DNA from 4 places in the Roseibium sp. HPY-6 genome. Region 3 is predicted to be linked to each of the others. Evidence: predicted binding sites of a transcription regulator. Region 3 holds the regulator's gene; each other region holds the start of a gene.
The links. The regulator PhoB, encoded in region 3, activates phosphate uptake and scavenging genes when phosphate is short. The targets are predictions, from matches to a motif close to TGTCATNNANCTGTCAT.

Region 1 (4,805 bases), 1.4 Mb from region 3:
GGTCGCGCGCTTCCTGCCGTTCGGTGATGTCCTCGGAGATCGCAACCCAACCGCCATCACAAAGCGGCTGACGGGTCGTCAGAACGATCCTGCCCGAACGGATCCTGACCATTTCAGTGCTTTGCTGACCGCCTTTCGTCCGTGCGAAAGGCAGGTTGGTCTCTTTGGTGACCGGTACATCGGTTTCCACCAGTTCGACATCGAGCACGTCCGCAATGTCGGCCGAGGACATGCCGGGGCGTATCGTCTCTTCGCTGAGTTCGAACAACTCGGCGTACCGCTGGTTGGAAACGATGAGCCTGCCCCTCGAGTCGAACATGCAAAGTCCGTGGGACATGTTGTTCAAGGCGGCATCAAACAGAACATTTTGCTCCCGCAGCTTCGCTTCCTGGGACCTTAAGATAGTGTTCTTTTCGTGCACCCTTACCCGGAGGGCGTCGCGTTCCTTGACCGACCTTTGCAGCGACACGACGGATCTGGCGATGTCGCCAACTTCATCGAGACGCTCCGTGCCCACGACCCGGTTTTCGAAATCGCCGGCAGCAATGCCCGACAGAACTCTTGTGATCTTTGTCAAGGGACGCGTGATCTGCCGTGAAAGCAGAAAAGCAACGGCTGCAAAAGCGGCAAGGGCAAGCAAGCCGAAGAGAAACAGCCGCTTCAGCAATTTGGATTCTTCTTCTGTACCGATCCTTGTAAGCTCGCTCTGCGTTTCCGTGAGCTGTTCAATCGGCAGGAGCGCGCATATCGACATGGGAGCAATCGGCATCCCGCATTTGATCACGTGACGGCCTCCAGCGGTGATATGGCGCGCATCGGCAGAAGCCTCGATGTCTTTGATGGATCCACTGAAACTGGCTCTGGAGATGATCTCATTGTTGTGGACGACCACCAGGCCGAATGAGTTGATGTCCGCCAGGTCGGTCAGCATGGGCTCATGCTCCCGCAGCCAGCGTTGCGCCAGCAAGCCTCCGACCACATAGCCGAAATCATCGAAGACAGGCACGAACATGACCTGTGAAAGGGCGTTCACGTTTTTACCGGGAACAAAAACCCGCGACTCTTCCTTTGTCAGAATACGGTTAAAGATCAGAGGTTTATCTGGCATGCTGTCACGCAATGAACGCGTGATGTCTTCATGAAACCCAAGTTTCGGGAGCTCGGACCCAAGCGCAACGATGTCCGTGTCATAGGAGGAAGATCCAACGATGCGCCCCCGATCGTCCAGAACGACAATTCCATCGATATCGTCCAGCGCGGCGAATGGTCCAAGCAACTCGGACATAGCGACATTGTTTCGTGACTCGATCGCTTTTGTGATATTCGGGTCTGCCGCAATTGCACTCACCCGCCTGACACGGTCCTCGAACAGAAACTCGAGCCGCTTTCCGGCCAGCTTCACGTCTGCATTCAGCGTCTCCAGAACTCTGGACTGCGACAACTGAAGCAACTCGCTCTGCTGCCGCGCCATGCTGTCTTCCAACTGATACGCGACCAGTCCGATCAAACCTGCAAAGGCACACAGCGCTGTGAAAACAGCGCCGTATGTATAATGCCAGAGAAGGGATGAGTGACGTATCATTTGGTCAGGGTGCTATTGCTTTACGGGAACACCGCCGAAATTCTCGATCAGTTCACTTGCACCATCCGACCGGCTGAAATCGATGAAGGCCTCCATCTGACCGTCCATCGTCCCCTGCTTGTAGATAAGGGCCAAAGTGACTGCACTTGGATAGCCTGCGTCAGTCGGGTGATTTCCGTCGACTTTGAGTACGGACAATCCATCTTCGAGAGGCTTTGAATAGGGGCCGAACGCAATCGCACCCTCAACGTCCTTTGCCGTGTTGATTGCTTCTTGGGTTGTGACGGCCGTTTTCGACCGGGGCGAGAACTTCAACTGTTTCCAGCCCGGCATGGAAGAACGCAGAACCTGGAGCGTGCTGTCGGCATCTTCGCGCCGGACAAGCTTCACGCGCATGTCCGCGCCACCAAGATCGGACCAGTTGCTGATCTCACCGGTAAACAGTTTTACCAGATCTTCGCTCGAGATAGAGGTGATGCCAGTGGAAGGATGCGCAAAGATCGCACTCGGGATTTTTGCGATCGGCAGGTAAACGAGGCCGAAGTCAACTTCGCTATCCTTCAGGGGTCTTGCGACCCTGCCAAGCCGTTCTGCACCAGAACTCACGGCGGCAATCCCACCACCGGAACCGATGCTCGGAGGAATCGAAAGTTCGATGTCCGGATGAGCGGACTGGAAACCCTCTCCGATTTCGCGGAGCATTTCCAGACCGTCGCCTGTTCCGACCACGTTCAGTGTGGAATCAGCCGAGACAGAACCTGTTTGAGAGAAAATAACGCCCAGCGACAATGCCAAGCCAAATGCAAAGGTACGCATTACGACCACCCATGTTTATTTTGACAATCAAAGTGCCATCTCCAAGTTAATTAAAAACTAAAGTACCGATATTTTTTACAATTAACATGTTGTAAGAATTAATGAATGCAATAAATACGTATGTTGTTACAACTCAATTACAACTTAACTTTGCACGACATCTTCCCAAAGGTAATTTTTTCCTATTCCAGATCGCAAAATGCAATCACGAAAATCACACGGGCTTCCCGGGTTCGCTGGATTTTTTTAGAGAAAGGTTGAATTACTCAATTAAAGCCGGGGCAAAATCTGCCCGACAACTTAGTAATTGCAATGGCTTGCAGTTCCCGTTTCTTTTTGGGATTTTTCCATGGAGTTGGAACAACTGGAGGCTGTTTTCAGCTTAACAAAATTTTTCATGCCACCGGCGCAGCAGAACTGTTGCGAACAACAAGTTCCACATCAACAAAAACCGGCTTATCTTTTGCTATCTCGGCGTTCTTGTTCAGATCGATACATTCCAGCAGCAGAGCAGCCGCCTTTGTTCCGAGTGCGTGCCTGTCCTGACGAATGGTGGTCAGGGAAGGAACGTAAAAGTCCGACAGTTCAATGTCGTCAAATCCCACGACGGAAATATCTTCAGGCACCCTCAAGCCTCCCGCGGTCAAAGTGGACATCAGTCCGAAGGCCACCTGGTCCGAAGCGCAGAAAACCGCTGTCGGGCGATGCTTCATGCCGAGGATCCTGGTTGCTGCCAACCGGCCGGACTCAAGGGAAAAATCGCCTCGGATAATCCACTCATCGCGCGACGGCAAACCGAGCCGGGCACGCTCTTCCAGCATTCCCTCCCGGCGCGCATGTGTGAGGACGTTGTCAGAAGGCCCCGTGACATGCGCAATTTTTCGGTGCCCGAGCTCATAAAGATGTTGTACCGCGAGCCTGGCGCCCTGGATGTTGTCGCTTCTTACCGAGGGCAGCTGAGCGTTGTGCACCCATTCACAGGCAAAAACGATCTTGTCCGCGACCCCGTTTTCCCGGAATTGATGAAGCTCCTTTTCCGAAAGCCCACCATCGAGACAAATCATGCCGTCGATCTGAGAATCGAGAAAGTAGTCGACAAGGAACTTGCCGGTCGTTGCATGATCCTTCGTGTCTGCGATCAGAACGGATGTGTCTTCATCGCCAAAACGCTCGCTGATGCCTGCAAGTATTTTGGAAAAGAACGGATTTCCCAGGTTGGGCACGAGAACCAGCACGGCGCCCGCCTGACGCGTTCTGAGCGTTCGGGCCGCCTTGTTTACGCGGTAGCCGGTGGAGCGGATAGCGGCAAAAACACTTTCGCGGGTCGCTTCTGTCAAAAGGTTGGGATTGCTGAGTGCGCGGCTGACAGTGGCCGTTGAAACACCCGCTGCCCGGGCGACGTCTCGAATGCGCGCATTTTTCTGGACCAATGCCGTCTCCGGAAGTTTGTTTTGCGTTTGACCACATTCCGGGTTGACACAGAGCCATTTCCCTAGAATGATAAATGTAATCGATTACATCAATGATACTACAAAATGTAATCGATTACAAAGTGAGGCGAAAGCCACATTCAGAGGACAATCGAACACGCGGTGTTCGATGGGAGGATAACATGAAGTCATTACGCGTAGTTTTTGCTGCATCCACGGCTCTTTGCGCTGCAACGGCCGCAAACGCAACCGATCTCGAGGTTACCCATTGGTGGACATCGGGTGGCGAAGCGGCTGCTGTTGCTGAGTTCGCAAAGGCATTCGACGCAACGGGCAACAAGTGGGTTGACGGCGCTATCGCAGGTTCGGGTGGCACAGCACGTCCGATCATGATCAGCCGTATCACGGGCGGAGACCCGATGGGCGCCACGCAATTCAATCACGGCCGTCAGGCAGAAGAACTGGTCGAAGCCGGCCTCATGCGCGATCTCACCGATATTGCAGAAGAAGGTAACTGGAAGGAACTGGTGTTCCCGCCCTCCTTGCTCGACAGCTGCACGCTGGACGGCAAAATCTACTGCGTGCCGGTCAATATTCACTCGCCGCAATGGCTCTGGCTGAACAACGCCGCGTTTGAGGACAACGGCCTGGCTGTTCCCACCAACTGGGACGAATTTGTCGCCGCTGCACCTAAGCTTCAGGAAGCCGGCATCGTGCCGCTGGCAATGGGCCAGCAGCCTTGGCAGACAACGCTTGCGTTCCAAACGCTCCTGACTGCCCTGGCAGGCCCGGAAACCTACACGAAAGTTTTCGGCGAAAAGGATGCTGATATCGCTGGTGGGCCAGAAATGGCCAAGGTCTTTGAAGCGGCCGCAACGGCCCGGGATCTGGCGAAGGATTCCAATGTTCAGGCCTGGAACGATGCCACGAACCTGGTCATCACCGGCAAGGCCGGCGGCCAGATCATGGGTGACTGG
Region 2 (4,805 bases), 510 kb from region 3:
CTCGCCTAAACGCAGAAACGTTCCAATGTTGTCCGTCGAATCGCTGTTGCTGTTCGAAGGAACGAGATAAAACATCGTCCGTCTTGCATTTCGTGAATTGTGACCGGCGCGAGGTGGCATGGTTGTTTCTCCTAACGTCTTGTTTTGTTTATCGTGGGAGACACGACGGCGGCAGGTTCTGCTTCGTTCCTACTTAGCACTTCTGACACCTTGAGACGTGATCTATGTCACAAAACTGTGACGTTGGACTTAATGAACACGTGCAGAAAACTCAATAACACCACAAAATCGAATGTGCAGAACAAACGAAAATTTATGTTCTGACCTTTAAGAACACAACTTCGCAATGCTTTTCCCTGTGCGTGTATTCAGCCGCAACCGGCAGCCGCGATCCGTCTATATGAGACTTGCAAGACGTTGTGATCAAAACCAAACTTCATTGCATGACACACCGTTTCCCCGTCAAGGAAATCGCGCTTCAATCGGGTCTGAGCACTGCCACCATCGACCGGGTCTTGAACAATCGTGCAAACGTCAGTCCCCAGACGCGCCGGCGCGTGACCGATGCCATTGAGGAACTTGCGCGCCAGGAGGCACAGCTGGCCGCCAGGGGCCGACGCTTCTTCATCGATATCGTTGTGGAAGCTCCTGCCCGCTTCACGCGTGAAATCCGTAAGGCGACAGAGGCGGTGTTGCCCGATTTCAGACCTGCGGCGCTCAGACCCCGCTTTGTTTTTTCCGAAATGATGACAACGGCTGAGACCGTCTCGTGCCTGGAGCGTATCCGCAGCCGGGGCAGCCAGGGCGTTTGTCTCAAAGCCAGGGATACGGAAGGCGTTCGAGAAGCCATTGCACTCCTCGTTCGCAAGGGCATCCCCGTTCTCACGCTCTTCACGGACATACCGGGTTCAGAAAGGCTTGCCTATGCAGGCCTTAACAACGCCAGAGCGGGCCAAACAGCAGCTTATCTCATGCACAAGCTTCTGCATGACGGTCAAAGATGCGTATTGACGACGCTCAGCCAGCACACCTTCCAGGGCGAAGAAGAGCGCTTCACGGCATTTCGCGCTGAACTTCATCAGCACCGGCCGGACATCGAACTCATCGACGCCAGCGGCGGTGGTGGCCTCAGCCCGGCGACGGCACAGGAAGTTGGCCAGCAGCTTAATGGCGAGCAGGAGATCGCCGGCGTCTATTCCATGGGCGGCGGGAATGTTGCGGTTCTGGGAGCGCTTGAAGCGGCCGGCAAATCACCCGCCGTGTTCATCGCCCATGATCTTGACGAAGACAATCTGGAGCTTTTGCGCGCCGAGAAGCTTTCGCTGGTGCTTCACCATGACCTGCGCGACGACATGCGGGCGGCGTTGCGGCACATTCTTTCCTTTCACGGCATCGGTGCTCCACCGGACGTTTGGGAAAGCGACATACAAGTGGTCACGCCAAAGAATATTCCGACCCGGTTTTGATCCTTGAGCATATGGCACTATGCGTTCGGGCGTCCGTAACCTTGTTGCTCCATGGCCCTATAAAAATCTTTCAATGTCTTGCCGGGTTCAGGGCGAAAACTGTCACCCGTTTCGGTGGCGTCCGACATACGGTCTAGCCGAAACATCCGAAAATCGTGACGAAGCTCGCACCAGGCGACCAACGTCCAGACCTTGCCCCAGAACCAGAGCCCGAGGGGCCGGATCACCCGGCTGGAAGCATCGCCCTTGCCGTCCAGATAGGAAATCGACAATCGCTTGCGCGCATCAGCCGATGCCTCAAGAAAATCGATAAGCGTGCGCACTTGCGGTGTCATCTCAGCCGCAAAGGCGTGGATTTCTACCTCGTTTTGGCGAACGCGCGCTTTTTCCGGAATGACGGCGTCAATCTTGATCATGGCCTCTTCGGCCGCACGCGCCATGGCCGCACCACCCCAGGCACGTATCAGGCGGGCTCCAGCCAAAAGGGCAACGATTTCGTCTCGGGTGAACATCAGAGGCGGCAGATCGTAGCCGTCACGCATGATATAGCCGACACCCGCTGCCCCCTCGATGGGAACGCCGGATGCCTGAAGATCGGCGACATCGCGGTATATGGTCCGCTCCGAAACTTCCAGCCATTCGGACAACTGACGTGCCCGGACCAGCCGTCCGCCACGCAGATATTGAACTATCTGGAACAGGCGGTCGGCTCGTCTCATGCGGCAGGCTCCTTACGAGGCAAACAAACCGATCGAATTGCCGTCCGGATCGGTTCCATAGGCGAATCGGCCGGAAGGGATTGCGATCGGGTCGGATACTACCTCGCCGCCCGCTTTTGCAAAGCGTTCCATTGTGGCCTCAAGACTGTCAGGACAGGCAATATGGACTGTCGGTCCTGAGCCATTTGACGCAGGCTTGCCAGGATACAAATGCCCGGCGACACCCATCTGGTCCTTGGTCGGGAACATGGCAATATGGTTGGGGCCCATGTCCGTCACACGGTTGAGTTCAGTTTGAAAAACTTCGTTATAGAAGCTGATTGCCTTGTCCAGATCAGAAACGGGAATTTCCATCCAGACGGTGAAATGATCAGGGGCAAACGACATTTTCGGTCTCCTTGCGTGGTGTGATGGAAGCACCCTAGCAAGGTCCTCCTGACAGCCTTCTGTCAGGAGAAAACGTCTTTTGCTTCAGCTTTCACGCCAGCTTTTCCGCCGTTTTTTTTGAAAGAACGAAAAGTGTCAAAACGCGCATATGACAGTTATGCTGACTTCATGACAGTGCGTGCACCACCCCTGCCACAAAACTTTAACGTGAAGGACAACCTATCGTCATTGAAGCCCACCAAAGTGTGAGCTGGCTGACCCAACAGCCCTATCCCTCGGAGGCTCTCATGAAAAGAATGACCTTGGCCCTGCTGCTGGCAGGCACAAGCGTGATTGCGCCCGGCGCATTCGCGAAAGATGCAAGTTACGTCGGTTCTGTTGACGTTGTACGCGGCGACCAGCCTGCAGAAAAAGCGACCGGCAAAGTATTTATCGATGCGAACCGCAATTCGAAGCTGGATGAAGGCGAAGCAGGTGTTGCCGGCGTTCTGGTGTCAAACGGACGCGAAGTGGTTGTGACCGGCGACGATGGCCGCTATGAGTTGCCGGCCTATGACGACATGAATCTCTTTGTCACCAAGCCGGCAGGATACGCGACACCGCTCAGCGAAGACATGGTTCCGCAGTTTAACTATGTCCACAAAGTCGCCGGTTCTCCGGACTTGCGCTTCGGCGGCATCCAGCCGACAGGCCCTTTGCCGCAAGCCGTGAATTTTCCGCTGATCGAGGATCAGGTGGGCGACACTTTCCAGTGCCTGGTTTTCGGGGATACGCAGCCCTATTCAAACCAGGAAATCAGCTATGTCCGCCAGACTGTCGGCAACATGCTGGCCAACCGCGACAATTCGGAAACGCAGTGCCTCCTCTTTGAAGGCGACGTGATGGGCGATGACCTCTCGCTCTATCCCCGTTTCAGAAAGATCATCGCTGCAGGTGGTGTTCCGCAATATTATGTCGCCGGCAATCACGACCTCGACTTTGATGCCAAGAACGATGCTGACAGCTTCGATACCTTTCGCCGCGAGTTCGGCCCGGAATACTACTCCTTCGACATCGGTCAGGTGCATTTCGTCGTGCTCGATGACGTTCGCTATCCGTGTAACGGTGTCGATGCCCACTCGTTCTGTGATCTCTCGGCCAAGCCGTCCTACAACGGCGTCATCTCCGAGCGCCAGCTGGAATGGCTGAAAAACGATCTTGCAAACGTGCCGCAGGACAAGCTGATCGTTTTGAATGCGCACATTCCGTTCGTGACCTACACGGATGCCGAGGCGCAGAAGCACCAGGTAGACAATCTCGACAAGCTCTACGAACTCATCGGTGATCGCCCTGCCCTCGGCCTGTCAGGTCACACCCACACGACCGAACAGATCCTGCCTGGCGAGTACTTCGAAGGATGGGAAGCGGCGACGAACACCGGCCCCGCAAAATTCCACCAGATCGTCACCGGCGCCGTGTCCGGGTCCTGGTGGGCGGGTGATCTGAACAGCAGCGGTGTTCCGCATGGAACGCAGCGTCTCGGTTCACCGCGCGGCTATTACGTCCTGGACTTCTCAGGACCGGATTATGTCGACACCTATATGACCTTCGAGGGCACTGAGACCGATCAGCTGCACGTTTCCTTCAACACCCCCCGCTTCCGCGAGTGGGCGGAAAAACTGGTCAGCTATACCGATCTCTATGATGTACCGAGCGACATCATCCCACCGGTTACCGTGAACGACCTCGGCGACATGGACATGCTGACCCGTGAAGACCTCAACGACACGACCTTTGTGGCCATCAACGTGTGGAACGGATCGAAAGAAAGCAAAGTGTCTTTCGCCATCAACGGCGGCACACCAACAGAGGCTGTGCGCACCCAGAAAGGTGAAGGCGAAGCGGTTCTGGATGGCCCGACCTATGCCGACCCGCTTGCGCTTGCCAAGCAATCCACCAACGGCCGCATCGCTGTAAGAAGCGCCGAAGGTGGCGAGGAAACAGCGGGTTTCTACACCTGGCAGGGAACGCATTGGACGGGTGCAGCCGGGCCATTCCAAAACTGGATGCTGTCGACCAAATCCAGCCACCTGTGGCGGGCCGAATTGCCGGCAGACCTGCCCGTCGGTCTTCATACCCTCGAAGTAACGACAACGGACCGCTACGGACGCACATTTACACAGACCAAGACCTTTGAGGTTGTCGAAGACCTGCCGCAAATGACGTGGCAGGAAGAGTTTTGGCAATAACGGCT
Region 3 (4,805 bases):
TTCCGCCAAGCATCCGGGACGCAGCACTCGGTGTTGGCGCTTCCAAGATGCAGGCGATCTTCCATCACGTGCTGCCGCTGGCGATGCCCGGCATTCTGACCGGAACCATTATCGGGCTGGCACAGGCACTGGGCGAAACGGCACCGCTGCTTCTGATCGGTATGGTCGGGTTCGTCGCGCGCGGTTACCCGGATGGCTTCATCGCCGGCTTCACCGAGCCGAATTCGGCAATGCCTGCACAGATCTACACCTGGGCGGCGCGGTCCGATCTCGCGTTTACTGAGAAAGCTTGGGGTGGAATTATCGTCCTCCTGATCTTCCTCCTCTCAATGAACATTCTCGCGATCATCCTGCGCCGCAGGTTTGAACGCCGCTGGTAAGGATTGATGCGATGAACGAGATGCCGAGTATTGAACAGGCGAACGAAATGACCGAGAGCAAAATATCCGCAAACAAGGTTCAGGTCTTTTATGGCGATACACATGCCATCAAGGACGTGGACATTGAAATCCAACCGCGTTCGGTGACGTCTTTCATCGGCCCGTCCGGCTGCGGCAAGTCGACCTTCCTGCGCACGATCAACCGCATGAACGACACGATTGATATCTGCCGCGTGGAAGGATCGATCAAGATCGACAACGAAGATATCTACGACCCCAAAGTCGATCCGGTGCAGCTTCGGGCGAAGGTCGGGATGGTTTTCCAGAAACCGAACCCGTTCCCGAAGTCGATCTACGACAACATCGCCTATGGTCCGCGTATCCACGGTCTCGCCCGCAATAAGGCGGAACTCGACGACATAGTGTCCTCGAGCCTCCAGAAAGCCGGCCTTTGGGAAGAGGTGAAAAATCGTCTGGACGAGCCCGGAACGGGAATGTCCGGTGGGCAGCAGCAACGTCTGTGCATCGCGCGCGCCATTGCGGTCAGCCCGGAAGTGATCCTGATGGACGAACCTTGCTCGGCCCTTGACCCGATTGCCACGGCAAAGGTCGAGGAGTTGATCGATGAGCTGCGTGAGAATTACACCATTGTCATCGTGACGCATTCCATGCAGCAGGCGGCGCGTGTTTCTCAGCGTACAGCTTTTTTCCACCTGGGTATTCTGGTTGAAGAAGGTCCGACGGAGGACATCTTCACAAATCCGAAAGACAAGCGCACTCAGGATTACATTACTGGCCGCTTCGGCTAAGCGGTTTTCCGAAATCGGAAAGGGACACAGGATGTCTGAACACATTGTCTCGGCATATGACGAGGAACTGACGGAAATGGCCGGTAAGGTCGCCGAAATGGGTGGCCTCGCGGAACGCGCCTTTGCCGACGCGGTCGCAGCTCTTGTTTCTCAGGATCACGAACTCGCCAAGACCACTGTCGCAAACGACGAACGGCTCGATACGCTGCACCAGGCGGTTGAGGCAAAATTGATCGAAATGATCGCGCGCCGTCAGCCCATGGGGCAGGACCTTCGCGAAATCACCGCGGCAAGCCGCATCGCCAACGATCTTGAGCGAGTTGGTGATCTGGCGAAAAACGTCGCCAAGCGCGCGATTGCGATCGACAGCAATCTGCAATCGAAGAAGCTGGCGATCGGCGTTGAACACATGACGGAACTCGCGCTCGGCCAGCTAAAGCTGGTACTCGACGCCTACACGCAACGCGACGCGGAAGCAGCTCGCCGGGTGCAGGAGGCCGATGCTGAAGTCGACGCCATCTACACGTCCCTGTTCCGTGAACTGCTGACTTATATGATGGAAGATCCGCGCGTGATCACTCAATGCGTGCACCTGTTGTTCTGCGCCAAGAACATCGAGCGCATCGGTGACCATGCAACCAATATTGCGGAAAACGTCTACTACATGGTCACCGGCGAACGGCTTCCCGAAGACCGTGAAAAGCTTGATGAAACAACAAGTGCTGGCTAAGCACTGAAAGACTGCGGGACTCTTTCGGCCGGCATGCGTGTGCCGGCCGGTAATATCGGAGCGTGAACGAATGCCGAAAGTGCTGATCGTTGAAGACGAAGAACCGCTCAGCCTTCTCTTGAGATACAATTTGGAAGCGGAAGGGTACCAGGTCGAATCCTGTGTCCGTGGAGACGAAGCCGAAATCCGCCTGCGGGAGAGCCTGCCGGATCTGCTCCTGCTGGACTGGATGCTTCCCGGGCTCTCCGGAATTGAACTGTGCCGGCGCCTGCGGGCACGGGAAGACACCGAACGTTTGCCGATCATTATGCTCACGGCGCGCGGCGAGGAAGCAGAACGTATCCGCGGTCTGTCGACTGGTGCCGATGACTATGTCGTAAAGCCTTTTTCGGTCCCCGAGCTCATGGCAAGGGTGCGCGCAATCCTGCGCCGAGCGAGTCCGGAAGTCGTCTCCACGATGCTCAGGTCCGGTGACATTGAACTCGACCGTGAAACCCACCGTGTTCGCCGTAACACCAAGGAAATACACCTGGGGCCGACCGAGTTCCGGCTTCTTGAGTTCCTGATGACTTCCCCGGGCCGCGTGTTCTCGCGTGAACAGCTTCTGGACGGTGTCTGGGGTCACGATGTTTATGTCGATGAACGTACGGTGGATGTTCATGTTGGCAGGCTGCGCAAGGCGCTCAACAAGGGCAAGGCGAAGGATCCGATCCGGACCGTGCGTGGCGCAGGCTACGCCTTCAATGACCAGTTCTCGATTGCCAGCTGACAGGTTCTCGCGGGCAATACTTAACCGAAACCCGACGGACTTTTTGTCCAAAACAAAAAACCCGCCACAAAGGCGGGTTTTTCAATGGTTGAGGAAAATATCAGGAGGCCTGCGCAACCGTCTTTCGCTCGCGGCGCCGGTCAGCAACAGGCTGATAAGCGATCTTGCAGTGATATGCACAATAAGGAACGCCAGCATCGGAAACGCGGCCACAGAAATAGAAATCGTCCGTCGCAGGATCACCGATCGGCCACTTACAGGTCCGCTCAGTCAGCGTAAGGATCGTTGCGCGCTGAGAAATCGGAATGACCATCTCGGGCATGGGTTCCAACTCAGGCTTGATATCAGCGACAGGTGCAGGTGACGTGTCCACCTTGAGTGCCGTAGCTCCGATCATCTGCGGTTGCTGCACAGGTTTCTTTGGTGCTGCTCCTGCAGCGGGGCTGGCGGTGCGCGGCCGGCGCGGCTTTGCGCTGGAACTTGAGGTCTTTGCACGTCCGGAAAGCCCGAGCCGGTGCACCTTGCCGATCACGGCGTTGCGGGTCACACCCCCGAGTTCGCCTGCGATCTGACTTGCACTCAGGCCTTCGCTCCAAAGTTTCTTGAGCAGTTCAACCCGTTCGTTCGTCCAACTCATTGCCCGCACCCTTTAGTTCGGCCATTTGGCCATTAACCTCGTGTCAGACATGCTCTAGCATGCCTAATTTTGGCATATCTTGTGCCTCTTGGTGATGTGCCGCACGAGATCTCGTGTTTGATGAGCCAGAGGTTACAATAACGTTAATTTGTGAGGCAACCGCTTCACCCAAACCAGTTGGGGATGAGCGGACTTTTCCCCAGTTATGGTAAGGCCTTCCAGCGTTTCACGAAACGTGACTTTAAGTGCCGGCAGCAGCATTTCCATTGACAGCCAACGGTACGCGCGGTGTATAAGCATCTTGCGACGTGCCGCCTCATCGGGGCGGCACGTTGCGTTTTGGCTTGTCCGCACTCGTGAAGCGCACCGGATCAAACGGGCTCGTTTCCCGGGCAAGTGCCGCAACAGGAAACGGGAAATATCGGCCTGGGCGGTTTGGCGTTCGAGCTTGATCGATGACACCATGTAGAGAGCATTTCACCTGCCTTCAAAAGGAGGCTGGGTGCTCTGAGGAGTAAAAAGAGGTTATGTCCGCGACTGCGCTGTTTGGAAACTATGCAAGATCAAATCTGACATTTGATCATGGGGAAGGTGTCTGGCTGGTTACCAAGGACGGCCGACGATTCCTCGATTGCGGTTCCGGCATCGCAGTGAATTCCTGCGGGCACGGCCATCCGCATCTGGTCAAGACGCTTCAGGAGCAGGCAGCCAAACTCTGGCACGTCTCCAACCTTCATCAGATCCCGGACGGCGAACGTCTGGCACAGCGCCTCGTTGAGGCGACATTTGCCGACAGGGTGCTGTTTGTAAATTCGGGTGCAGAGGCGATGGAAGCTGCGATTAAATGCGCGCGGCGGTATCACTATGACAACAACGAACCCGATCGCTATCAGATCGTGACCTTCGAGGGAGCGTTCCACGGCCGGACCCTTGGAACGATTGCGGCCGGCGGCCAGGCGAAATACCTGGAAGGGTTTGGTCCCAAGGCACCGGGTTTCGACCAGGTCCCGGCAGGAGACCTGGATGCGCTCAAGGCGGTCATAGGCCCGCACACGGCGGCGCTTGCAATTGAACCGATCCAGGGTGAAGGCGGCATTCGTGAAATCCAACCGGAATTCCTGCGCGCGCTGAGGCAGCTTTGCGACGACAACGGCATCTTGCTGATCTTCGACGAGATCCAGACGGGTGTTGGACGCACTGGAAAACTCTTCGCCTACCAATGGGCCGGTGTGAGCCCGGACATCATGGCCGTCGCAAAGGGCATCGGTGGCGGCTTTCCAATGGGAGCGTGCCTAGCAACCGAGCGAACCGCTTCGGCTCTCGCTCCCGGGACCCATGGCACCACCTTCGGCGGCAACCCGCTGGCCATGACGGTTGGCAATGCGGTCCTTGATGTTGTTTTGGCGGACGGGTTTCTCGAAGAGGTGCAGAAAAAGGGCCTCAGCTTCAAGCAGAAACTGGCAGGGCTCGTCGACAGCCA
Region 4 (4,805 bases), on a different contig from region 3:
GACCGTCGCGTCATTGGCGAGGATCATGGCTTCCTGGCCTTCGACCCGGCCGATGCCCGCGATCATTCCGGCAGAGGGTGCGGCGCCTTCATACATGTCGTGGGCAGCAAGCATGCCGACTTCCAGAAATGGAGATCCGGGATCAAGAAGGCGCGACACGCGCTCCCGGGGAAGAATTTTGCCGCGGGAGACATGGCGGGTGCGCGCAGTCTCGCCGCCGCCATCCAGCGCCGATCGCGCTGCAGTCCGCACGGCATCCATCGCTGTTTCGTGTGCGGCCTTGTTGGCCGCAAAGTCACTGCTTCTGGATGACAGGTTCGATTTCAGGATGCTCATGTCATCCGTTCTCCCTTTGCAGGTCTTTTTCTTCCGGTGCCACCGCTTTGCGCACCATCGTCAGGTAGAGGTCTTCGATCTCGGTTTCGCCGAGCCGACCACCTTCCCGGTACCAGGTCGGGATGCCGGTGAGCATTGCAATTATGGCTCTCGTCGTGACCTTCGGATCCTCGACGGCGTAGCGCCCGGCAACTGAACCTTCTTCGAGGATCGACGTCAGAATGGCCTCATATCTGCGTCGCTCCGCCTCGACGCTCTTGAAGTTCTCCGGTTCCAGATTGCGAAGCTCCATGTAGGAGATGAAGACCTCGTCCGCGCGCTCAAGGTGATAGCGAATGTGAAAGCGGACAAACCGCTCGAGCGGATCCATGACTGCAGGAAAATCTGCCGATCGCCATGCTGCCAGCAGGTCGGCCATGTGGGTCAGCATCAAGTCTTTCAGAATGTCCTGCTTGGTTGGGAAGTGGTTGTAGAGCGCTCCGGGCCGGACGCCGACATCGGTCGCGATCTCACGCATGGAAACCGCAGCGTAACCGGTGCTGGCAAAGCGTTTCAGAGCGGCTTTCCGCACACGGTGCGCCGTCTCCTGCCCTTTGGAACGGGACGCTGACCTTTCCGCCGACATAGACATTTGCTCCTCCTGCTGAAGTATATAAATGAACGTTCATTCATTTTCAAGTTACGTCAACTTTTGAGTCGCCTTTGAGGGGGATCAAGGACTGCGAACTGGCACAACTGTCAAAAAACTTACATGGTTAAGCTGTTCACACTCTTTCTGAGATTCGCCGTTCGAGACGATTCATGAGGACCGATTGATGACCGAAGAAAGCGCAAAGAGTTGGGTTGAGGCCGAATGGGCAGATTCCCTTGATGAAGAACTTGAGATGGAAATCGACGACAATCTGGTCGCGAAGGATCTTCAGTTCATCTCCGACAAAAAGCACAAGTCACCGATCGACCGGAACACCTATTTCCACGAACTGCTCAGATTGCAGGCCGAGCTGGTGAAGCTGCAGGACTGGGTCCAGCATACCGGCGAAAAAATCGTTGTGGTCTTTGAAGGCCGCGACGCGGCCGGGAAGGGCGGGGTAATCAAGCGCATTACGCAACGTCTGAACCCGCGCGTTGCCCGCGTCGTTGCGCTTCCAGCGCCGACGGAGCGTGAAAAGTCGCAATGGTACTTCCAGCGCTATGTCCCGCACCTGCCGGCTGCGGGTGAAATCGTTATGTTTGACCGCTCCTGGTACAACCGTTCCGGTGTTGAACGCGTCATGGGATTTGCAAACGAAGACCAGGTCGAGCAGTTCTTCAACGATGTTCCCGAATTTGAACGCATGATTGTCCGCTCCGGGGTCCGGCTGATCAAATACTGGTTCTCGATCACGGACGAGGAACAGCAGCTGCGCTTCCTGATGCGCATCCACGATCCGCTGAAACAGTGGAAACTGTCGCCAATGGATCTGGAATCCCGCATTCGCTGGGAAGACTATACCAAAGCGAAGGAAGAGACCTTCGAGCGTACCAACATCCCGGAAGCGCCGTGGTTCATTGTGGAAGGCAACGACAAGAAGCAGGCGCGCCTCAACTGCATCAGCCATCTTCTGTCGCAACTGCCTTATGAGGAGGTCCCGCACGATCCGGTCTCTTTGCCGGAGCGCCGGTTCAATCCGGACTACGAACGCAAGGTTTTGCCGGAACATCTCTATGTGCCCGAGAAATTTTGACAGCATGTAGCCGGTTATAACCGCATCGACCCACTTCCCGGCCTTGCAGGCCGGGATTTTTTCGTGCCAACTGACGCGTGTGCCTAGGGAACGGGAGAAACAAGAATGGACAGCAAAAAGGTCCGCTGGGGAATCATATCAACCGCCAAGATCGGCCGCGAAAAAGTTATTCCCGGAATTCAGGTTTCACAAACCGGGATCGTTACGGCCATCGCCTCGCGCGACGCCGAGAGGGCGGGCGCCGCTGCGAAAGACCTCGGTATCGAAAAGGCGTACGGCTCCTACGAAGAGCTTTTCGGCGACCCTGACATCGATGCGATTTACAACCCGCTTCCAAATCACATGCACGTGCCGGTGACCGTGCAGGCTGTTGAAGCCGGTAAGCATGTTCTGTGCGAAAAACCGATTGCTCTCAGCGCCGAAGACGCCGCGACGCTTCTTGAGTTGCCGAAAGACCGTCTTGTCGCCGAAGGTTTCATGGTGCGCGCGCACCCGCAATGGATCCGGGCCCGCGAGATCGTGCGTTCGGGAGAGCTTGGCGATCTACATGCGATCCAGGGCTTTTTCAGTTTCTTCAACAACGACCCGGACAATATCCGCAACAGGGCCGATATGGGCGGCGGTGCCCTGATGGACATCGGGTGCTACACCATGCTTGCCGGCCGTTACTTCTTCGAAGCCGAACCGGAGCGGGTTGTCTCGCTGATCGACCGTGATCCGGACTTCGGGACAGACCGTTTCACCAGTGCGATCATGGATTTCGGCGCAGGGCGCCAGCTCACCTTCACAGTGTCCACGCAGTTGACGGCGCATCAACGACTACAGCTTGTCGGAACCCGGAAACGTCTTGAAATCCCGATCCCGTTCAATGCACCTCAGGGCGAGACATCGGAGTTGCGGATGGATGACGGGTCGGCGCTCGGTGATGCGTCGATGACAACTGAAACCATCGCGCCCTGCGATCAATATGCTGAGCTGGCCGACGTGTTCGGGCGCGCGGTCCTGGGCGAAAAGGTCATGACGTATGGCGTCGAAGATGCGCTTCAGAACATGAAAATCATCGATGCGATTTTCGCGTCCGCTGAAAAAGGCGGGTGGGTCGACATCGTTTAGAAATGGCAGCATGTAGCCGGTTGTTGCCAATTTTCGGCATTTGCCGCTGGAAGACTGCGCGCTCGGGCCATCAGAAGAAAACGATGTCGTCCGAGCCCACGGTGGCGATCGCTGTGCCTTCCAGAAACACCTCATAGAGTGTTTCGATTTCCAGTTCCGCCTCGCCGAAATGGGTCTCGGTAACCTTGACCCATGTACCGGTTTTGCCATCGACGGTACCTGTCTCGGTTGACCAGTTCGTTGTGTCCTTGTCGTAGACCTGAAACTCCATCACATCATCATCGAGGTCGAAGTCCATGATCCTGTCGAAGTTCGCGTGACGGCCACGGCTGTCGCCAAGATTGAAAATGAACGTGTCGCTTTCAGTTCCGCCCCAGAGTTCGTCACTGCCGGCACCGCCAACGATTGTGTCGGTTCCGCCGTTCCCGGATACCACGTCGTCGCCCGCGCCGGCGATCAGACTGTTGCCGGCGGCCCTATGGTCACCAACGATTATGTCGTCGTGGCTCGTTCCGATGACCCGTTCGATGTTCTTGATTGTGTCGAATTCCCAGGGTGCATCTGTTGCCTGCGCGATCGCAAAGTCCAGAAGAACCGTGATGCCTTTGTTCAGGCCGAAATAGCTGACCGTGTCGTAATCCGCGCCGCCATCGATCACATTGTGGTCTAGTTCCCCGAAGAAAAAGTCGTCGCCTTCTTCTCCGTACATTTCATCGGCGCCTTCACCGCCGACGAAAGTGTCGTTTCCTTCGCCGCCATGAAGAAAGTCTCTTCCGCCGCCACCGTTGAGCCCGTCATTCCCGCCATTGCCATACATGGTGTCGGAGAATTCGTCTCCGAAAATGTAGTCGTTGCCTTCCGATCCTATGAAGACCGCAGTCCATCCCTTGTCTTAAGTTATCTGGTCCGGCTTGGCGTACTGATAGTAGGGATTGAATTGCAGTTGTGCCCTGATCTTGATTGGCGCTGTAATTGCAAACATCTTGTGCCACCCGGTCTTTCCGCATTGCCGGAAAGATAAGCATCATTCGCTGGGTGGTCTGTTATTCAAGTCACAGTTTACCTTGCTAGGTCTATCGGTCGACCTATGGCGCGAGTTTTCCTGTGGCGACGACGGTTTCGAAATACTCGACCTTCAGGTCGAATGACTTCAGCAGTTTTTGAGTGCTCGGCTTCACGACGGCGTCGTCAAATGCTCCTTTTTCAAAGTGCGCCGCCGACTCAAGATCCGACCAGAGACTTGTGACCACCAGTTCATGATCGCTGCCTTTGACCTTGACAGCCAGGGCCGCGCCCAAATGGCCCGGCAGCTCAGCCATCTCGACGAATGTGGTTCGTTCCAGGTGGTCCGCATAATGTGCCAGAACGTCTTCGCTGCCAGCGACGGCTCTCCACCAACGTATGATCATACCGTCGATCCTCGATCTTGTTTGCGTTTCCATTCAAAACCAAAAAACCCCGCCGGAGCGGGGTTTAAGCAGTTTAGCTGTCTGTTTCGCTTACTTCAGCGGAGCCAGAACCATCACCATCTGGCGGCCTTCAAGCTTCGGGGCCGACTCGACCTTGGCAATTTCAGAGGTTTCTTCGCGAACCTTGTTCAACAGATTCATGCCCAGATCCTGGTGCGCCATT

Region 1: a site for PhoB is predicted at 2,524-2,540, ahead of ABVF61_RS11745 (PstS family phosphate ABC transporter substrate-binding protein). Genes of this name have one in related genera too.
Region 2: a site for PhoB is predicted at 2,710-2,726, ahead of ABVF61_RS20200 (calcineurin-like phosphoesterase C-terminal domain-containing protein). Genes of this name have one in related genera too.
Region 4: a site for PhoB is predicted at 1,073-1,089, ahead of ppk2 (polyphosphate kinase 2). Genes of this name have one in related genera too.

What each region holds. Positions count from the first base shown of each region.
Region 1 is NZ_JBEWCD010000002.1:46,746-51,550, reverse strand. Features, by position in the region: gene ABVF61_RS11750 (bifunctional diguanylate cyclase/phosphodiesterase) at 1-1,582, opposite strand, end outside; gene ABVF61_RS11745 (PstS family phosphate ABC transporter substrate-binding protein) at 1,595-2,398, opposite strand; gene ABVF61_RS11740 (LacI family DNA-binding transcriptional regulator) at 2,794-3,828, opposite strand; gene ABVF61_RS11735 (ABC transporter substrate-binding protein) at 4,011-4,805, shown strand, end outside.
Region 2 is NZ_JBEWCD010000002.1:1,939,434-1,944,238, reverse strand. Features, by position in the region: gene ABVF61_RS20220 (hypothetical protein) at 1-120, opposite strand, end outside; gene ABVF61_RS20215 (LacI family DNA-binding transcriptional regulator) at 444-1,466, shown strand; gene ABVF61_RS20210 (helix-turn-helix transcriptional regulator) at 1,484-2,185, opposite strand; gene ABVF61_RS20205 (VOC family protein) at 2,198-2,572, opposite strand; gene ABVF61_RS20200 (calcineurin-like phosphoesterase C-terminal domain-containing protein) at 2,860-4,800, shown strand.
Region 3 is NZ_JBEWCD010000002.1:1,431,236-1,436,040, forward strand. Features, by position in the region: gene pstA (phosphate ABC transporter permease PstA) at 1-380, shown strand, start outside; gene pstB (phosphate ABC transporter ATP-binding protein PstB) at 392-1,189, shown strand; gene phoU (phosphate signaling complex protein PhoU) at 1,221-1,919, shown strand; gene phoB (phosphate regulon transcriptional regulator PhoB) at 1,990-2,688, shown strand; gene ABVF61_RS18015 (GcrA family cell cycle regulator) at 2,789-3,325, opposite strand; gene ABVF61_RS18020 (aspartate aminotransferase family protein) at 3,853-4,805, shown strand, end outside.
Region 4 is NZ_JBEWCD010000003.1:42,537-47,341, reverse strand. Features, by position in the region: gene ABVF61_RS26110 (carboxyl transferase domain-containing protein) at 1-336, opposite strand, end outside; gene ABVF61_RS26105 (TetR/AcrR family transcriptional regulator) at 338-967, opposite strand; gene ppk2 (polyphosphate kinase 2) at 1,152-2,060, shown strand; gene ABVF61_RS26095 (Gfo/Idh/MocA family protein) at 2,166-3,173, shown strand; gene ABVF61_RS26090 (calcium-binding protein) at 3,244-4,041, opposite strand; gene ABVF61_RS26085 (hypothetical protein) at 4,259-4,582, opposite strand; gene infC (translation initiation factor IF-3) at 4,673-4,805, opposite strand, start outside.